Regions from separate parts of the Pseudomonas sp. ArH3a genome, predicted to be linked through region 3. Evidence: riboswitches for the same ligand, from Rfam matches in the RefSeq annotation. Region 3 holds a riboswitch; each other region holds the start of a gene.
The links. A riboswitch is a leader RNA that binds a small molecule or an ion and turns the genes downstream of it on or off. The one in region 3 is predicted to bind cobalamin.
Positions count from the first base shown of each region.

Region 1: another riboswitch for cobalamin. It lies ahead of cobW (cobalamin biosynthesis protein CobW); the one in region 3 lies ahead of K0P33_RS21610 (ABC transporter substrate-binding protein).
Region 2: another riboswitch for cobalamin. It lies ahead of cobO (cob(I)yrinic acid a,c-diamide adenosyltransferase); the one in region 3 lies ahead of K0P33_RS21610 (ABC transporter substrate-binding protein).

Region 1 covers NZ_CP080330.1:2,992,223-2,996,577, reverse strand. Annotated here, with positions in the region: gene cobN (cobaltochelatase subunit CobN) at 1-1,301, opposite strand, end outside; gene cobW (cobalamin biosynthesis protein CobW) at 1,305-2,372, opposite strand; cobalamin riboswitch at 2,465-2,665, opposite strand; gene K0P33_RS13775 (IS110 family transposase) at 3,505-4,355, opposite strand, start outside.
Region 2 covers NZ_CP080330.1:5,094,119-5,098,473, reverse strand. Annotated here, with positions in the region: gene K0P33_RS23275 (NlpC/P60 family protein) at 1-159, shown strand, start outside; gene K0P33_RS23270 (C40 family peptidase) at 304-843, shown strand; gene K0P33_RS23265 (sorbosone dehydrogenase family protein) at 991-2,304, opposite strand; cobalamin riboswitch at 2,404-2,652, shown strand; gene cobO (cob(I)yrinic acid a,c-diamide adenosyltransferase) at 2,731-3,342, shown strand; gene K0P33_RS23255 (cobyrinate a,c-diamide synthase) at 3,339-4,355, shown strand, end outside.
Region 3 covers NZ_CP080330.1:4,728,883-4,733,237, forward strand. Annotated here, with positions in the region: gene K0P33_RS21600 (ATPase domain-containing protein) at 1-1,152, opposite strand, end outside; gene K0P33_RS21605 (hypothetical protein) at 1,149-1,583, opposite strand; cobalamin riboswitch at 1,700-1,894, shown strand; gene K0P33_RS21610 (ABC transporter substrate-binding protein) at 2,011-3,021, shown strand; gene K0P33_RS21615 (iron ABC transporter permease) at 3,018-4,022, shown strand; gene K0P33_RS21620 (ABC transporter ATP-binding protein) at 4,019-4,355, shown strand, end outside.

The DNA of each region.
Region 1 (4,355 bases), 1.7 Mb from region 3:
AATTCGTGGATCAGGGCGGTGCCGCTGTCGGGCAACTCACGGGGCAGCGGATAGCCTTCGGCTTGCAGCGCGCGCAGGATATTCAGCGCCGCCGCCGGCGTATCCAGACCCACGCCGTTGCCGATACGGCCGTCGCGGGTCGGGTAGTTGGCGAGGATCAGCGCGATGCGTTTATCCGCGTTCGGCACCCGCGCCAGTTCGACCCAACGGCGTGCCAGCTCAGCGACGAAATCCATGCGCTCGGGCGCGGCGCGGTAGCACACCACGTCGGACTGGCTGCGCTCGCTGCGCCAGGCCAGGTCCTTGAAGCTGATCGGGCGGCTGATAATGCGCCCGTCCAGCTCCGGCAAGGCGATGTGCATCGCCAAGTCGCGCGGGCCGAGGCCTTGTTCGCTGGCCTCCCAGCCGGGCTGGTTGTCCTGGGCGCAAATTGCCTGGATTACCGGGATATTGCGGCGAAACGGGCGCAAATGCGGCGCTTCGGGGCTGGATTGGGCAAACCCGGTGGTGTTCAGAATCACCGCCGCCTGCACTTCATCCAGCAAGTCCTCGACCACCGTCAGGCAGCCAGGCTCTTTCAAACTGGCCACCGCCATCGGCAACGGGTTAAGGCCCGCCGCCTGCAAGCGCTGGCAGAACACATCGATAAAACCGGTATTGGCCGCCTGCAGGTGCGAGCGGTAAAACAGTACCGCAGCCACGGGGAAATCCGGCTGCCAATCCGCCTGCCAATCATTCAGGCGTGCGTTGGCTATGTGCGGGTGATAAATCGCGGTGCGCGGCAAGGTTTGCGGCTCGGCCCAGGCGTAGTCGCGGCCCAGGTAGCGGCTTGCCAAACAGCGATAAAAATCCAAGGCATTGCCCAGCCCGCCCTGGCGCAGGAAGTGCCAGAGGCGATCACGATCGTCTACGCCTACGGTGCTGAGGCTGCTGAGTTCCGGGTCCGGGCGGTCATCGCCCGGCACCAGGATCAGTTGCACGCCGCGCTCGGCCAATTCCACCAGGCGCTCGATGCCGTAGCGCCAGTAACCGATGCCGCCGTGCAGCGAAATCAGGATGACCTTGGCGTGGCGCAGCACCTCATCGACGTACAGGTCGACCGAGGCGTGGTTTTGCACCTGCATCGGGTTGGCCAGGCGAACGCTTGGGTAGTCGTCGGGCAGCTGTTGAGCCGCTTCGGCCAACAACGCCAGGCTGGAATCACCGCTGCACAGGATCACCAGTTCAGCGGGGGTTTGGCCTAAGTCGGCAATATTGTCGTCGGAGACGAAACCACCGGGCTGGGTCCTGAGCAGGTGCATGGGTTAAACGCTGAGCGCTGCGCGCAGCTGCGCTTCGAGGCCCGCCGCGTCCAGTTCCTGACCGATCAGCACCAGGCGCGTGATGCGTGCTTCGTCGGCGCCCCAGGCACGGTCAAAGTGCTTGTCGAAACGCGTACCCACGCCCTGGATCAGCAGGCGCATCGGCTTGTTCGGGATCGCGGCGAAACCTTTGACGCGCAGGATGCCGTGCTGCACCACCAACTGAGTCAAGGCGTCGAGCAGCAACGCTTCGTCGGCTTGCGGCAGGTCGATGGAGATGGAGTCGAAGGCGTCGTGATCGTGGTCATGCTCGCCTTCATCGTCGTGGTGATGGTCGTGGTGGCTGTGGCGGCCGTCGATGTGTTCTTCGGAGCCGGCGCCCAGGCCGATCAGCACGTCCAGCGGCAGGCGACCGCTGCTGGCTTCGATGACCTTCACGGCGGGCGGCAGCTCTTCGGCGACTTCCAGGCGCACGCGGGCCAAGTCTTCAGGGCTGATCAGGTCGGCTTTGTTGAGGATCACCAGGTCAGCGCTGGCCAGTTGGTCGGCGAACAGCTCGTGCAGCGGCGATTCGTGATCCAGATTCGGGTCGAGTTTGCGCATGGCGTCGACCTGGTCCGGGAACGCCGCAAAAGTGCCAGCGGCCACGGCTGGGCTGTCGACCACGGTGATCACTGCGTCAACGGTGCAGGCACTGCGGATTTCCGGCCACTGGAAGGCTTGTACCAGCGGTTTTGGCAGGGCCAGGCCGGAGGTTTCGATGAGGATATGGTCGAGGTCGCCGCGACGGGCAACCAGTTCGCGCATCACCGGGAAGAACTCTTCCTGCACGGTGCAGCACAGGCAGCCGTTGGCCAGTTCGTACACGCGGCCGTTGGCTTCTTCTTCGGTGCAACCGATGGAACACTGCTTGAGAATTTCACCGTCGATGCCCAACTCACCGAACTCGTTGACGATCACGGCGATGCGACGGCCCTGGGCGTTGTCGAGCATGTGGCGTAGCAAGGTGGTTTTGCCCGAGCCGAGAAAGCCGGTAACGATGGTGACGGGGAGTTTGGCCAGTGTTTTCATCGGATGCCCTTTGGGGCGGGCATACGGGACGATAGGCCCTGCGACGGCGCGCAGCAGCGGATTTCGTCACCGGATCACCCCGCCCGGTTGAAGTAGAAAATCGGTTGCGAGGCAGGTCTCCTGGCTTGGGGCGTGCGGGTCTTGCGACCGGCGCTGGCTGCGCCTTCCCGCCGTATTGGCAGTGGCGTGGCAGTCAGCTAAACCCTTTACAGTTGCGGGGGCAGCCGCGGCTTGGACCGCGTTCCCTTCTTAGCTTCGGCGTGGGCCGAAGAACCTCGAAGGTGCAAGGCTACGCAGTGCGTGGGGGATGGTCAATGATGGGGTTGGGTTGGTTGGTTGGTTGGTTGGTGTACATATCCGTTCTTGCCGTAACGGCCACTAATGGTTCCGCTCTTACAGCGGCTCACTTTGGAAAAGCCCCAAAGTAAGCAAAGGGCTCTTGCCCCACCACTCGGCACCTCGCCTAGGCTCGGTGTGCCCTCACTCCGGCTTTGGAGCGGGGGCCGCCGCCATGGGCCATCCTTGGCCCATCGCGGCTAAACCGGCGTCCTGCCGGTTTACCCCCGCTCCAAAGCCTGCGTTCGGCCAGCGTGGTTAACGGGGCGCCTCAGATCAAGATCAAAAGCACGGCGGCCTAGTAGCCGACCTGAGTGGTTAGATCAAAAGCAAGCCGAGGCGGCCTGACAGCCGACCTGATCTTGGAAGATGAAACTCAATCAAATGTGGGAGCTGGCTTGCCTGCGATGGCATCGGCTGGTTATGCCTGACACACCGAGGTGCTTGCATCGCAGGCAAGCCAGCTCCCACAGAAAAGCAGAGCACTGCGGTGCTGGCAGCCAAGCCCGCTCCCACAGTTGGATCTCGGTACATCAGACAGAGAGTGTGCTGCTGTGCTTTTGCCCTGCTTTTGCTTCTACCACTCAGGTCGGCTACTAGGCCGCCGTGCTCTTGCTCTTGCTTTTGATCTTGATCTTGATCTTGATCTTGATCTGAGGCGCCCCGTTAACCACGATGGCCGAACGCAGGCTTGAATCCGTGGGTAACCCGGCAGGACGCCGGGTTAGCCGCGATGGGCCAAGGATGGCCCATCGCGGCGGCCCACGGATTCAAGCCGAAGCAACCGTGTCGAAATTCAAGCCATTTCAGCGAAATGCTTTTGATCGCGCACCATCGCATTCAAGATCGTCAGCAGCTTTCTCATGCATGCAACCAGCGCTACTTTCTTCGTCTTTCCTGCAGCAAGCAGATGGTTGTAGAACCTCTCGATCACCGGGTTATGGCTCTTCGAGGACAAGACGGCCATGTAAAGCACACTTCGAACCTCAGCTCGACCACCCCATATCCGTCTACGCCCTTTGTAGAGGCCGCTATCGCAGTTAAAAGGCGCCACACCAACCAAGGCAGCCACTTGTTTGCGATTAACCTTGCCCAGCTCCGGAACCATCGCCAGCAGCGAAAGTGCGAGCACGTTGCCAACACCAGCGACCTCGCGTAGCAAATCATAATTGGCCTTCCAGACCGGGGAAGCCTTGATGGCTTCGTGCAAGTCATCGTCTGTGCTTTTAAGCCGCTTTTGAAGCCAGGTGATATGTGCCTTGATGTCTCTTCGAAGTGCCTTGAATACCGCCTGCTTCAGCCGAGACTCCTCCGCCACGATCATGTCGATGAGTTGGCGGCGTCGAGTGAGTAGATCTGCCAGCTCACGAGTGTGTTCATCTGGCATCTCTCGAATCTCGGGTTTGACCGCCTGGGCAAACTCCGCAATCACCTGGGCATCCAGAGCATCGGTTTTAGCCAACCGACCGGTAGCTTTGGCGAAATCACGCACCTGGCGGGGGTTGACGACAACGACTGGCAGTCCCGCAGCGCAAAGCTCCGCAGCCGCAAGCCGCTCATATCCCCCAGTTGCTTCCAACACCACCAAAACCGGCTCCTGAGCCTTGAGATGTTTAGCTAAACGCTGGATATCTTCTTGAGTATTGA
Region 2 (4,355 bases), 370 kb from region 3:
GGTATCTACTTGGGCGATAACCAGTTTATCCACTCCAGCAGCCGTCGCAGTGGCGGTGTTCGAGTCGACAACCTGGGTGACAGCTACTGGAGCAAAACCTTCATCGAAGCCAAGCGTGCACTCGCCATGGCCCCGACTACGGTTACCGCTAGTAAGTAAAGTTAAAGTGATACTTGAAGTTTGACGTGTAAGCGCTAGAATCCCTGGACATTGTTGTAATCCGTTCGCGCGAGCTTTGCTTGCGCGTTCTGGTTTTCAGCGCTCGGCAGCGAAAGCCGCATCCAGACCAGGATTGTTCTGCCCATGTCGACCTCAGCCCGCCTCATTCTTCTGGTGTGCGCCGCGCTTCTCAGCGCCTGCGCAAGCCGACCACCGCCGCCCGCCCCTGTAGCGGTCAAGCCTAAGCCGGTGTTCAACTACTCCACGCAAAATTTCTCGCCGGCAGCCGAAGACGTGCTCTTCCGTGCGCTGGGCCTGGTCGGCACGCCTTATCGTTGGGGCGGTAATACGCCGGACTCCGGGTTTGATTGCAGCGGCTTGATCGGGTTTGTCTACCGTGACGCTGCGGGCATCAGCCTGCCGCGCACCACCCGTGAATTGATCGTGATGCGTGCCCAGGATGTGAGCGAAAACAACCTGCAGACCGGTGACCTGATCTTCTTCGCGACCGGCGGCGGCTCACAGGTAAGCCACGCGGGTATCTACGTGGGCGAAGGGCGATTCGTACATGCACCGCAAACCGGCGGTACGGTGAAGCTCGATACCCTGTCCAAGGCCTATTGGCAGAATGCTTATTTGAGCGCCAAGCGTGTATTGCCTGCGAATCTGGCGCGCAACCCCTAGAAATCAAAATGTGGGAGCAGTGCTTTTGTGGGAGCCGGGCTTGCCCGCGATGCAGGCACCTCGGTCTTATCGTTAAACCGAGTTGATGCCATCGCAGGCAAGCCAACCCCCAAAAAAAGCCCGCTCCCACATTGGTTTTATGGCGTCTTACTTAGCCGCCGACACCCGCCACACCTTATTCCCCACATCATCGGCCACCAGCAAATCCCCCTGCTGATCAATTACCACGCCCACCGGCCGGCCCATGGCTTTTTCATCACTGTTGAGGAACCCCGTCAGCACATCCACCGGCTGCCCTTTAGGCTGACCACCCTCAAACGGCACGAAAATTACCTTGTAGCCACTGTGCGGCTTGCGGTTCCACGAACCATGCTGGCCGATAAACGCGCCGTTGCTGAACTGCGCCGGGAGTTTGCTGCCCTCAGCGAAGGTCAGGCCTAAAGACGCAGTGTGCGGGCCCACCGCATAGTCCGGGGCGATGGCCTTGGCGACCAGGTCCAGATTCTGCGGTGAAACGCGTATATCCACATGCTGCCCGTAGTAACTGAACGGCCAGCCATAAAACGCGCCGTCCTTGACCGAAGTGATGTAGTCCGGCACCAGGTCGCTGCCGATTTCATCGCGTTCATTCACCGCCGTCCACAGCTTGCCACTCTGCGGTTCCCAAGCCATGCCGTTGGGGTTACGCAAGCCGGAGGCAAAAATGCGGTGCTGGCCGGTGGCGCGGTCGACTTCCCAGATCGCCGCGCGACCTTCTTCCGCCGCCAAGCCGTTCTCGCCGACGTTGCTGTTGGAGCCGACACTCACATACAACTTGCTGCCGTCCTTGCTGGCCACCACGTTTTTCGTCCAGTGGTGGTTAATGCTACCGCCGGGCAAGTCGACCACTTTGGTGCCGGCGGCCTTGATTGCGGTTTCGCCCGGCTGATAAGGAAAGCGCAACAGCTTGTCCGAGTCGGCGACATACAAGTCGTTGCCGACCAAGGTCATGCCGAACGGCGAGTTGAGGTTCTCCAGGAACACCGTGCGCGTTTCGGCGACGCCGTCGTGGTTGGCATCACGCAGCAGCGTGATGCGGTTCGGGCTCGGCACGCCGGCGCCGGCGCGGCCCATGACCTTTTCCATCACCCAGCCGCGAATGCCCTTGGAGTCATCCGGCTTGGGCGGGGCGTTGGTTTCTGCCACCAGTACATCACCGTTGGGCAACACATACAGCCAGCGCGGGTGGTCCAGGCCTTCGGCAAATGCCGCGACCTGAGTACCGGCTGCGGCTGTCGGCTTCGCGCCCTCTGGCCAGCCAATCGCCGGGGCGATATTCACGGTGGGGATCAGGGTTTTGTTCGGCTCCGGCAGCTTAGGCGAGGGCCCGGTGCCGTCTGAGACCTTCAGAGTAGAGCTTTCACCGCAGGCGGCGAGGGTGCCTGCCAGCATGATCAGTAGGGCGAGTCTGGTTTTATGCATGGTTTTCTCCTTAATACCTGTAAGGGTAGAGGTGTTTGCCGGTCAGATCGTTCCAGTACAAGGCCAGCTTTAATTGACGCTCCACCCCCAACCCACTAACCTTCGCGGCTTGTTCCAGGTGCTCTGTGACCGGTGGGTCGACAGAGTGAAACAGGGAAGCCGGTGAGTGAGCGCACTTCTACACAGTGCTGCCGCAATTCCGGCGCTGCCCCCGCAACGGTAAATGAGTGAAAACGGTGCCTTTTGCCACTGTATCTACGTGATATGGGAAGGCGCACCGTTGGCCTGCTTTCTATAAAGGGAGGCCACTCATGAGTCCGGAGACCGGCCTGAAACATCCAACAGCATCACGGTGGGCGATGCTTGGCTGTCTGTTATTTCTTTTTCCTGCCCGCCGTTTTTGTCCAGCCCCAACGGAGAGCTGTCATGACCGATTCCCCCGACCGCGACGAACGCCACCTGGCGCGCATGCTGCGCAAAAAAGCCGTGATCGATGAACGTATCGCCAATTCCCCGAGCGAATGCGGCTTGCTGCTGGTATTGACCGGCAACGGCAAAGGCAAGAGCAGCTCGGCGTTTGGCATGCTCGCCCGCGCCATGGGCCACGGCATGCAGTGCGGCGTGGTGCAGTTCATCAAGGGGCGCAACAGCACCGGTGAGGAACTGTTCTTCCGCCGCTTCCCCGAGCAAGTGCGCTTTCACGTGATGGGCGAAGGCTTCACCTGGGAAACCCAGGACCGCCAGCGCGACATCGCCGCCGCCGAAGCCGCCTGGGCAGTTTCCCGCGAACTGCTGCAAGACCCTTCCATCGGCCTTGTGGTGCTGGATGAACTGAACATCGCCCTCAAGCACGGCTACCTTGATCTGGACCAGGTACTCAGCGACCTGCAAGCCCGCCCGCCGATGCAGCACGTGGTGGTCACCGGCCGTGGCGCTAAGCCTGAGCTGATCGAAATGGGCGACACCGTCACCGAAATGGGCATGCTCAAGCACGCGTTCCAGGCCGGTATCAAGGCACAGAAGGGCGTCGAACTTTGAATCAGCCCCGTCATTGCCCGGCCGTCCTGATCGCCGCACCGGCGTCCGGCCAAGGCAAAACCACCGTCACCGCCGCGCTGGCGCGTTTGCACCGCAACCTGGGGCGCAAGGTGCGCGTGTTCAAATGCGGGCCGGACTTTCTTGACCCGATGATCCACGAACGCGCCAGCGGTGCGCCGGTGTATCAATTGGACATGTGGATGGTCGGTGAGCAGGAAAGTCGCCGTTTGCTGTGGGAGGCGGCGGGCGAAGCCGACCTGATCCTGATCGAAGGCGTGATGGGCCTGTTCGACGGCACGCCCTCCAGCGCTGACCTGGCGCGGCACTTTGGCGTGCCGGTGCTCGGGGTGATCGACGGCACCGCCATGGCCCAGACCTTTGGTGCGCTGGCCTTGGGCTTGGCGCGCTATCAGCCCGACCTGCCGTTCGCCGGCGTGCTGGCCAACCGCGTCGGCACCCTGCGCCATGCACAATTGCTCGAAGGCAGCCTCACCGAAGGCCTGCGCTGGTACGGCGCGCTGTCGCGGGAAACCGGGATCGAATTGCCCAGCCGCCACCTGGGTCTGGTGCAAGCCAGCGAATTGAATGACCTCGACGTGCGCCTGGACGCCGCCGCCCAAGCCCTGGGCAGCAGTTGCGAAGTAGCCTTGCCGCCACCGGTGACCTTCGCCGCGCCTGAAGTGATCGAAGCCGAGCCCTTGCTGGCCGGCGTGCGCATCGCTGTCGCCCGTGACGAAGCCTTTGCCTTCACCTATGGCGCCAGCCTCGACCTGCTGCGGGCGATGGGCGCCGAGTTGTGCTTCTTCTCGCCGATTCACGATAGCGAATTACCTGACGCCGACAGCCTCTATTTGCCCGGTGGTTACCCGGAATTGCACCACCAGGCGCTGTCGGAAAACACCCCGATGCTCGACGCGATCCGCGCCCATCACGCCGCCGGTAAACCCATGCTCGCTGAATGTGGCGGCATGCTTTATTTACTGGACTCGCTGACCGATGTCGACGGCACCCGT
Region 3 (4,355 bases):
AGTCACCATGCGTGACAGCGACTCGCGAAAGTCCGCGCGAAAGGTCGGCGCCAGCGCCAGTTCAAAGCCCGACAGCGAGTCGATGACGACGCGGGTGGCGTTCAAACGGCTGATTTCGCCGAGCAGCAATTGCACGATTTCGTCGATGGACAGGTCCGGCGAGCGGCTGTCCACCAAACCAATCTTGTCGCGCTTGATCAACTCGGCCAATTTAGGGTTTTGCGAATGGTTGGGCCGTTGCTCAAACACCGCAATCACCCCGGTTTCGCCGTTGCGCGCGCCTTCGGCCAGGAAGGTCGCCGCCAGGATGCTCTTGCCCGAGCCTGATGGCCCGGCCACCAACAGCGAATACCCGCGAGGCAGGCCGCCACCGAGCATCTCATCGAGTGCCGGCACGCCCATTTTCAGGCGGGTGATCGGGAACGTCGATGGCGCGTCAACTGCGCGATTGATAGCAGCCGGCGGGAACACCTTGACGCCCGAAGTGGCAATACGGAAGGTGTGCAGCCCCGGCAAGGTCGGTTGGCCACGCATCTTCATAATTTCCATCTTGCGCACCATCGAGTTGCGCTCGACGCTCTGGCGCAGCCAGATCAGGCCGTCGGCCACGGTGAAAATCGGGTTGGTGTCGGTTTCGGTGAAGTATTCCCCGATCAGGAAGGTCGTCGCCTGCCACGTGGTCATCAACATGCCCAGTTGCTGGATGAACTGCGGCAGGTTGTTGTTCGGGTTGTGCTGGGTCTGGCTGGCCAGCACCACGGAGCGAAACGAGTCAACAAACACCAGCGACGGCGAATGCGCCTCGACCTCGCTGACAATGCGCCGCAACACTTCGTCCAGGTCGCCGGCCAAGGTGTCGTCGGCCAGATTGATGTAGCGAATCGACTGGTTGATCGCTTCGCTGTCGAAAAAATCGAACTGCTGCTGATAACGCAGCATCTTCAGCGGCGGCTCCCCGAGGACGGTAAAGAACAGCGCTGGGCGCTCTGGTGTGGCCAGGGCAAACATCATCTGGTGCGCCAGGGTGGTTTTGCCACACCCAGGAGGGCCTGCGATCAAGTTGAACGAAAACTCCGGCAGGCCTCCGCCCAGGACCTCGTCCAGTCCTGGCACACCCGTGGCCAGACGGTTGATAGTCACTTTGGTGCTCATGGCGAAATTTCCTGCGAAGAGGTGTCGCTCGAAGAAGGCTTCCACACGTCAACCAGCAGACGTGCGGTGAGTGAAGGCCCGATCAGCGTGGTCAGAAGCTCGTAGAGGGTTGTCAGCAACACCTCACCGAAAAACAGCGCATCGGTTTCGTTCTGCTCGACGAGTACGGATTTGAGGGCAATCAGGTCCATCGCGGCCGGCACGCTGTCATAGGTGCCGGCCAGGCGTGGACGGGGCGAGACGCACAGATGGAAGCTGCGGCGGTACAGCGCGGCGACGCCTTGCTGGCCGATAATGGGCGCCAGTGCTGCGCCCATATCCTGCAAAATGGAAACAATCGCCGTGGCGATGCTTGCAGTGTCAGCGTGCGGACCAACACGGTGCGCCAGAGAAGCTACGATCCGGCGGCTCTCTTCGCTATGCGTGGGCATGTCTGACTAATATCTGATGAACAGAGACTGATGGTACACCCTATGCCAAGGGATAGAGACCCCAGTGGCTGCAACAGGCCAATTGCGCGGATCAGGCTCCCCCTCGTTGCCATGATCGACTACCATACCGCGCCGGTTCCCAAACGGGACTAATAGGGAATTCGAAGCGCAGCCCATCGCGCCAATCGAAACTGCCCCCGCAACTGTAGGTGCTGAGCCTGCTCCACATCGCCACTGGGCATTGCCCGGGAAGGCCGGAGCGAGGCGACGACGCATCAGTCAGGAGACCTGCCGGCCCAGCTACATCACTGACCGGCGGGGTGTCCGGGAAGGCCATCCGTGCCCTGCAAAACCTGCAGCGTCCGTGGGTGTATTTCCGAGCCGTACCTCCCCTGTTGTCACGTACGGTTCTCCCGGAGATTGCCCCATGCTGCCACGCGTTACCGCCCTGATCACCGGCCTCGCCTTCTGTGGCCTGGCCCACGCCACACCGACTGCTTACCCGCTGACGGTGCAGAACTGCGGCAGCACCCTCACCTTTCAGCAAGCGCCCGCGCGCAGCGTGACCATCGGCCAGGCCGCCACCGAGATGCTCTATGCCTTGGGCGTCGCCGACACCGTGGTTGGCACTTCACTGTGGTTCAACAGCGTATTGCCGCAATTCAAGGCTCAGAACGACAACATCGAGCGCCTGGCCGACAACGAGCCGAGCTTCGAAGCGGTGATCGCCAAGCGCCCGCAACTGGTGGCCGCAGAGCTGGAATGGGTGGTCGGCCCGCAGGGCGTGGTCGGCACCCGCGAGCAATTCCACGAATTGAAAATCCCCACTTACCTGCTGCCCTCCGACTGCGAAGGCAAGGACAACCTCGTCGGCGCCGACGGCACGCGGCTGGAGCCGTTTCGCATCGACACTGTCTATAAGAGCATCAGCCAACTGGCCGAGATCTTCGACGTACAAGCGCGCGGCCAGCAGTTGAACGACGCACTCAAGGCGCGCCTGGCCAAGTCCGTCGCCACAGCCCAAGGCAAAGGCCTCAAGCAGGCCAGCGCGCTGGTATGGTTCTCCAGCGCCGAAATGGCCAGCGACCCGTACGTGGCTGGTCACAAGGGCATTCCCGAATTCATGCTGCAAACCCTCGGTCTGCGCAACGTCGTACAGTCTGATGAAGAGTGGCCAGCCGTCGGCTGGGAAACCCTCGCCAAGGCCAACCCGACCTTCCTGGTGATCGCCCGCATGGACCGCCGCCGCTACCCGGCCGACGACCATGAAAAGAAACTCGCCTTCCTGCGCAGCGACCCCGTCACGCGCAACATGGACGCGGTGAAAAACAACCGCATCATCATTATTGACGCCCTGGCGCTGCAAGCCAGCATTCGCATGTTCGACGGCCTGGAACAACTGGCCGGCGCCATCGACGGCTACGACCTGCACAAATGATCCGCTCCCTACTCGCCCTGACACTGCTGTTGCTCGCCGTACTCGCCGGCGTGGCCATCGGCGAAACCGCTATCGAGCCGCAGGTGGTGTTGCAAGTACTCGCCAATAAACTGCTGGCCGCCGGCTACGTGCTGGACCCGATCGACGAAGGCGTGGTGTGGAACTACCGCCTGACCCGCACCCTGGTCGCCGCCGCGTGCGGTGCGGGGTTGGCCACCTGCGGGGTGATCTTGCAATCGTTGCTGCGTAACCCACTGGCCGACCCTTACTTGCTGGGCATCAGCGCCGGCGCCTCGACCGGCGCGGTCTTGGTGGCACTGATCGGCGTGGGCGGCGGGCTGATTTCACTCTCGGCAGGTGCCTTTGTCGGGGCGATGGCGGCGTTCGCACTGGTGATTTTGCTGGCGCGCGCCAGCGGTTCTTCCAGCGGCACCGGCCAGATCATCCTCGCGGGCATCGCCGGCTCGCAGCTGTTCAATGCCCTCACCGCGTTCCTGATCACCAAGTCGGCCAGCTCCGAACAGGCGCGCGGCATTCTGTTCTGGCTGCTGGGCAACCTCAGCGGCGTGCGCTGGCCGTCGGTGTGGCTGGCGGTGCCGGTGGCGGTCGCAGGCTTGGCGGTATGCCTGTGGCACCGCCGCGCGCTGGATGCGTTCACTTTCGGCACCGACTCGGCAGCGTCGCTGGGCATTCCAGTGCGCCGCGTGCAGTTTGTACTGGTGGGCTGCGCGGCGCTGGTGACGGCGGTGATGGTGTCGCTGGTCGGCTCTATCGGCTTTGTCGGGCTGGTGATCCCCCACGCGGTGCGCCTGCTGGTCGGCACCGGGCATTCGCGGTTGCTGCCGGCCAGCGCCTTGGGCGGCGCGTTGTTTTTGATTGCCGCCGATGTGCTGTCGCGCACCTTGATCAAGGGCCAGGTGATTCCGGTCGGCGTGGTCACGGCATTGGTCGGCGCGCCGGTGTTTGCGTTGATCCTGATCGGCCGGAGGAATGCGCGATGACGGTACTCAGTTGCACGGGCCTGGGTTTTAAGGTGCGCGACGCCGAGTTACTGCGTGATGTTCACCTGGACGTGGCCTTAGGCGAAACCCTCGGCATCGTCGGCCCAAACGGCTCCGGCAAATCCACCCTGCTCAAACTGCTGGCCGGGTTACGCACGCCTGGCAGCGGCGAAGTGCGCCTGGGCGGCCAACGCCTGGGCGACCTGTCCCGGCGCGCCATTGCACGACAGCTGGCGGTGGTGGAACAACAGGCCGACACCGACGACGCCATCCGCGTGTTCGACGCCGTGGCGTTGGGCCGCACGCCCTGGCTGTCGGCGCTGAGCCCGTGGG